Regions from separate parts of the Streptomyces sp. YIM 121038 genome, predicted to be linked through region 1. Evidence: riboswitches for the same ligand, from Rfam matches in the RefSeq annotation. Region 1 holds a riboswitch; the other holds the start of a gene.
The links. Region 1 has a riboswitch for S-adenosylmethionine ahead of C9F11_RS12115 (aminotransferase class V-fold PLP-dependent enzyme). Riboswitches for the same ligand answer to the same signal wherever they lie in the genome.
Positions count from the first base shown of each region.

Region 1 (3,356 bases):
TCGAGTCCTGGGTCACCGGCGACAAGCGCGAGCACCACATCCTGGACCGCCCGCGCAACGCCCCGACGCGGACCGCGTTCGGTGTCGCCTGGGTCACCGCGTACATGATCATGCTGGTCGGTGGCGGCAACGACCTGTGGGCCACGCACTTCCACCTGTCGATCAACGCCATCACCTGGTTCGTCCGGATCTTCTTCTTCGTCGGACCGGTCATCGCGTTCGTCGTCACCAAGCGGATCTGCCTGGGCCTCCAGCGCCGCGACAAGGACAAGGTGCTGCACGGGCGCGAGTCCGGCATCATCAAGCGCCTGCCGCACGGTGAGTTCATCGAGGTGCACGAGCCGCTCGACCAGGACCAGCTGCACACCCTCACCGCGCACGAGCAGTACAAGCCGCTCGAGATCGGCCCGACGGTCGACGAGAACGGCGTCGAGCGCAAGGTGACGGGCTCGCAGAAGCTGCGGGCGAAGCTGTCCAAGGGCATGTACGGCGAGGACGGCCAGATCCCGAAGCCGACGGTCGACGAGTACAAGGAGATCACGAGCGGCCACGGCCACCACTGACCCTTAGGTCCCAGACCGTTGCAGGTCGCCACGGCAAGAGCCCCGTCCAGGTGCTGGACGGGGCTCTTCGCCGTCCCCGGGCTGGATAGGGTGGGGGCACCCGCGGAGGCGGGACGGACCCCCTCGACGCACACAGACGAACACACAGGAGCGGCCATGAGCGCTGTGACCCCCGCAGGAGGCGACACCGCGGCGGCCCGTTCCTGGCCCGACGTGCTGAACGGACTGCTCGACGGCCGCGACCAGAGCGCCGACGACACGGCCTGGGCGATGGACCGCATCATGCGCGGCGAGGCGACCGACGCGCAGATCGCGGGCTTCGCCGTCGCGCTGCGCGCCAAGGGGGAGACCGTCGAGGAGATCTCCGGTCTCGTCCGCGCCATGTACGCGCACGCGCACGTCATCGACGTACCCGGACCGAGCGTCGACATCGTCGGCACCGGCGGCGACGGCGCCAAGACCGTCAACATCTCCACCATGTCCGCGATCGTCGTCGCCGGGACCGGCGCGAAGGTCGTCAAGCACGGCAACCGGGCGGCCTCCAGCGCGTCCGGCGCCTCCGACGTCCTGGAGAAGCTCGGCGTCAATCTGGAGCTGACGCCGCAGCGGGTGCGCGAGGTCGCCGACGAGGCCGGGATCACCTTCTGCTTCGCGGTGAAGTTCCACCCGGCGCTGCGCCACGTGGCCCCCGCGCGGCGCGAGCTCGGCATCCGCACCACGTTCAACTTCCTCGGCCCGCTGACCAACCCGGCGAAGGTCCGGGCCCAGGCCACCGGTGTCGCGGACGCGCGGATGGCGCCGATCCTCGCGGGCGTGCTCGCCGAGCGCGGCTCCTCCGCGCTCGTCTTCCGCGGCGACGACGGCCTGGACGAGCTGACCACCACGGCCGCCTCCCGGGTGTGGGTGGTGCGCGACGGCGGCGTCCGCGAGGAGGCCTTCGACCCGCGCGACGTCGGTGTCGACCTGGTGCCCGTCGAGGCCCTCCGGGGCGCCGACGCCTCCTACAACGCGGAGGTCGCACGGCGGCTCCTGGACGGCGAGACCGGTCCCGTGCGGGACGCGGTGCTGCTGAACGCCGCGGCGGCGCTCGTCGCCCTGGAGCCGGGCGAGGGCCCGCTCGCGGAGCAGATCCACGCGGGGATGGCCAAGGCGGCCGACGCCATCGATTCCGGCGCGGCGAAGGCGGCGCTGGCGCGCTGGGTAGCCGCCAGCAACGCCTGAGCCCCGCCCGTAAGGGGCGCGGGGAGCTGCGCGCTCAGCGCGCAGCTCCCCGCGCCCCTTCGGGGCACCTCAACCCAGCCCGGTTGACGGGGCCCGCCGGTCCGGATCGTGGACGGCGGTGTTGCGCTTGCAAGATCGTGTGGCAAGATGCTGCGCAGGTCATGAGTGACAGCGACTACGGCCCCGGCCCGCTGTCCGGCAACCCTCCGTCCGTGGCGGGGTGCCCCGGGTGAAGACCAGGCGGTGAACAGCAAGGTTCACCGCAAGCGCGGACCCCTCGCGTCACCAGGGGTCCTGGTCGTCGAGGGAGCAGTCTCGTGAGCCAGCGAATGCGATAGGGCCGAAGGCCCCGTTCTCCGTACCCCCTTACTTCTTCTCCTGTGCCGTTGACCGGTCCCGTCGACCGTTGTCCGCACAGTGATCTCGCCTGCCTCTTACGGGAGTTCGCCATGTCTGCCTCCACCGCTGCCACCGCCACCGCCACCGCCGCCGCCGAGTCCGCCGACCCCTGCTGCGCCGAGCCGCTGCCCGTGCTCGGCCGCGACGTCACCGTGCCCCTCGTCACCGGCGGCGAGGTGACGTACGCGGCCCTCGACTACGCGGCGAGCGCCCCGGCGCTGCAGCGGGTGTGGGACGACGTGGCCGCGTACGCGCCGTACTACGGCAGCGTGCACCGCGGCGCCGGGTACCTGTCGCAGCTGTCGACCGACCTGTTCGAGAACTCCCGCAGGACGGTGGCCGAGTTCCTCGGCTGCCGGGAGGGCGACCAGGTGGTCTTCACCCGGTCCACGACGGACTCGCTGAACCTGCTCGCCGCCGCCCTGCCCGCCGACTGCCAGGTCTTCGTCTTCGAGACCGAGCACCACGCCTCGCTCCTGCCGTGGCGCGACGCGCGCGTCACGTATCTGAACGCCCCCCGTACGCCCGGCGAGGCGGTGCGCACCCTGGAGCGCGCGCTCGCCGACCGGGACCCCTACGGGCCCGCCCTGGTGTGCGTGACCGGTGCCTCGAACGTCACCGGTGAGCTGTGGCCGGTGCGCGAGCTGGCCGCCGCCGCGCACGCCCACGGCGCCCGCATCGTCCTCGACGCCGCGCAGCTCGCGCCCCACCACCCCGTGGACATCGCCGAGTTGGACGTCGACTGGATCGCCTTCTCCGGGCACAAGCTGTACGCGCCCTTCGGCTCCGGGGTGCTCGCCGGGCGGGCCGACTGGCTGGGCGAGGCCGAGCCCTACCTCGCCGGCGGCGGTGCCTCGCGCACGGTGACGCGGCGCGCCGACGGGGGAGTGGACGTCGAGTGGCACGACACGGCCGCCCGGCACGAGGCGGGCTCGCCGAACGTCATCGGCGCCTACTCCATCGCCGCCGCCTGCAAGGCCCTGACCGAGGCCGGGTTCGACTCCCTGGTCGCGCGGGAGCGGCAGCTCATCCAGAAGGTGCGCGAGGGGCTCGCCGAGGTGCCCGAGGTGCGGGTGCTCTCGCTGTTCGGCGACGACGCGCCCCGCGTCGGGGTCATCTCCTTCGTGGTCGACGGCTGGAACAGCTCGCACTTCGCGGCCGCGCTGTCCGCCG
Region 1 is NZ_CP030771.1:2,898,872-2,902,227, reverse strand. Features, by position in the region: gene C9F11_RS12125 (ubiquinol-cytochrome c reductase cytochrome b subunit) at 1-563, shown strand, start outside; gene trpD (anthranilate phosphoribosyltransferase) at 720-1,784, shown strand; SAM riboswitch class IV at 1,942-2,059, shown strand; gene C9F11_RS12115 (aminotransferase class V-fold PLP-dependent enzyme) at 2,234-3,356, shown strand, end outside.

Region 2 (3,356 bases), 1.6 Mb from region 1:
TGTGGGGCAGCGCCCCCAAAGGGGCGCGAGGAACTGCGCGCCCAGCCCAGGACGGCCCGCAGCTGAAGACCGGCGAAGGCCCCGCGCGGCCGCACCGCTCAAGCCACGCGCCGCGCTGCGTACTCCTCGATCTCCGTCATCGGCGGCCGCTCCTCCGTGTCCACCGGATACGTGCGCGGCTCGAAGCCCGACGCGCCCCGGACGAACTGCGTCAGCTCGGGGCGCACGAGATGGGCGCGGGCGAGCCGCAGCTGCGCCGTGCGGTAGATCGACGCGGCCATCCGGCCGAGCGCCTGCCCGTCCTGGTGCCGGTGCTTGCGCACCCCGACGTCGACCTGCGCGAGCGCGTCCAGGCCGACGGTGTGCAGCGCGTCCACGAGCAGCCCGAGCTCCACGCCGTACCCGACCGGGAACGGCAGGCGCTCCAGGAGCGACCTGCGGGCCGCGTACTCGCCGCCGAGGGGCTGGACGAAGCCCGCGAGCTGGGGCCAGTGCATGTTGAGCAGGGGGCGCGCCATCAGCTCGGTGACGCGGCCGCCCTGGCCCGCCGTGGCGCCGGGGCCCTCGCCGTCGGGGTCGCCGGGGGCGCCCGGGCCGTCGAGCATCGTCAGCGGGCGGTCGTACATCGCCTTCACGAAGTGCACGTCCGGCTCGGTGAGCAGCGGGCCCACGATGCCGGTCACGAAGTCGGCCGAGAACTCCTTCAGATCGGCGTCCACGAACGCGATCACGTCACCGTGCGTGACCAGGAGGGACCGCCACAGGACCTCGCCCTTGCCGGGCACCGCCGGGACGCGCGGCAGGACGTCGTCCCGGCGCACGACCCGGGCGCCCGCGGCGCGCGCCACCTCCGCGGTGCGATCCCGCGAGCCGGAGTCCACCACCACGAGCTCGTCGACCAGGGGGATCTTCTCGACCAGCTCGCGACGGATCTCCGCGACGATCTCCCCGACCGTCCGCTCCTCGTCGAGCGCGGGCAGCACGACGCTCACCGTGGTGCCCGAGGCCCGCTTCGCGGCGGTGAGACGGTCCAGCGGGCGGTCGGTCACGGACCAGGAACGCCTGCTCAGCCAGCGCTCGACCTCTTCCAGCACGCGGGTTCCTCCCGTTGGTGGCCGTATGTGATCCATCTCGCGGTTCGGACGACTATCTCAACTGTCCTGGCCGTCGGTTACAGTCTTGAACAAGGCCGGTGACCATCGCATGTCGGGGGTCGCCGTCCGTCACGGGTGCCACTGGCGCCCCGCGTACAACAACCGAATACCGCTCATCCAGAGGGGCAGAGGGATACGGCCCGTTGAAGCCCCGGCAACCCTCCAGCCGGTCTCGTAGCCGCCACAGGCGCACCGCGAGGCTCCCGGCTCGGGAAGGTGCCAATTCCGTCTCGTGGCGAGATGCGCCGCGAGGAAGATGAGGAGAAAGGGCCTCGCCTCCATGGCTGTGCAGACCGTCGACACCACGTCCCCCGAGGGCACCGCGGACGCCACCGTCGACCTGGGACCCGCCTCGGGTCTCTCCTGCCGCGAGTGCGGCACCGTCTTCCCGCTCGGACCGATCTTCGCCTGCGCCGAGTGTTTCGGCCCGCTCGAAGTCGCGTACGACCTCCCCGTCGGCGACCCCGAGGCGCTCCGGGCCAAGATCGAGTCCGGCCCCGCCAACATCTGGCGGTACGCCCCGCTGCTGCCCGTCCCCGCCGACGTCGCGGACAAGCCGAACCTCAACCCCGGCTGGACCCAGCTCGTCAAGGCCGACAACCTGGCCCGTGAACTGGGCGTCGAACAGGGCAAGTTGTTCGTCAAGGACGACTCCGGCAACCCCACGCACTCCTTCAAGGACCGCGTCGTCGCGCAGGCCCTTGAGGCCGCGCGCGCCTTCGGCTTCACCACGCTGTCCTGCTCCTCCACGGGCAACCTCGCCGGGGCCGTCGGCGCCGCCGCCGCCCGCGCGGGCTTCCGCTCCTGCGTGTTCATCCCGCACGACCTGGAGCAGGGCAAGGTCGTCATGGCCGCGGTCTACGGCGGCGAGCTCGTCGGCATCGAGGGCAACTACGACGACGTGAACCGCTTCTGCTCCGAGCTCATCGGCGACCCGCTGGGCGAGGGCTGGGGCTTCGTCAACGTGAACCTGCGGCCGTACTACGGCGAGGGCTCCAAGACCCTCGCGTACGAGATCTGCGAGCAGCTCGGCTGGGAGCTGCCGGACCAGCTCGTGATCCCGATCGCCTCCGGCTCGCAGCTCACGAAGATCGACAAGGGTCTGAAGGAGCTGATCGAGCTCGGTCTGGTCGCGGACAAGCCGTACAAGATCTTCGGTGCCCAGGCGGAGGGCTGCTCGCCGGTCTCCGCCGCCTTCAAGGCGGGCCACGACGTCGTCCGCCCGCAGAAGCCGAACACCATCGCCAAGTCCCTCGCCATCGGCAATCCGGCCGACGGTCCGTACGTGCTCGACATCGCCCGCCGCACCGGCGGCGCGGTGGAGGACGTGACCGACGAGCAGGTCGTCGACGCGATCAAGCTCCTCGCCCGCACCGAGGGCATCTTCGCGGAGACCGCGGGCGGCGTGACCGTCGGGGTCACGCGCAAGCTGATCGAGGCCGGTCTCATCGACCCCTCGCTGACCACGGTGGTCCTCAACACCGGCGACGGCCTGAAGACCCTCGACGCGGTCGCCGCGACGTCGCAGGCGACCGCGACGATCCGCCCGAGCCTGGACGCGTTCCGCTCCGCGGGGCTCGCGGGCTAGCGCCGTAGAGTCGCAGGTCCTCATGTCGTCAGCGGGTTCGCTGTGGCTGGTCGCGCCCACGCGGCGGAGCCGCACATCGACATAGCCCCGCGCCCCTTCGGGGCCCTCCTGTACCGGGTGCCCTGTCTGAACTACCGAGGTGAAGAGTATGAGCGTCAACGTTCGCATCCCGACCATCCTTCGTACGTACACCGGCGGTCGGGCGGAGGTCTCCGCCGAGGGCGCCACCCTCGCCGAGGTCATCGCCGACCTGGAGAAGAACCACGCCGGGATCGGCGCCCGCGTCCTGGACGACCAGGGCAAGCTGCGCCGCTTCGTGAACGTGTACGTCAATGACGACGACGTGCGTTTCGAGCAGGGCCTCCAGACCGCGACGCCCGACGGCGCGGGCGTCTCGATCATTCCGGCGGTCGCCGGCGGCTGAGCCGTTCCGGAACCGCCGCGGGGAACTCGCGGGGCCGTTTCGTATACAACGGCTCTTGTTCCTACGCAGAGTTACCGCGATTGCCCCCTCCGCGAGAGAAGCGGAGGGGGCAATTCTGCATGGTTGAGCGCGGTACAGTTGGGAATGGAGCTTCGTTTTTGATGTCGGGCGGCATGAGTCGCCTCGGTGA
Region 2 is NZ_CP030771.1:4,512,437-4,515,792, reverse strand. Features, by position in the region: gene C9F11_RS18865 (glucosyl-3-phosphoglycerate synthase) at 99-1,094, opposite strand; SAM riboswitch class I at 1,265-1,417, shown strand; gene thrC (threonine synthase) at 1,411-2,742, shown strand; gene C9F11_RS18855 (MoaD/ThiS family protein) at 2,891-3,166, shown strand.
Region 2: linked by a shared signal. The riboswitch ahead of thrC (threonine synthase) and the one ahead of C9F11_RS12115 (aminotransferase class V-fold PLP-dependent enzyme) in region 1 are both predicted to bind S-adenosylmethionine.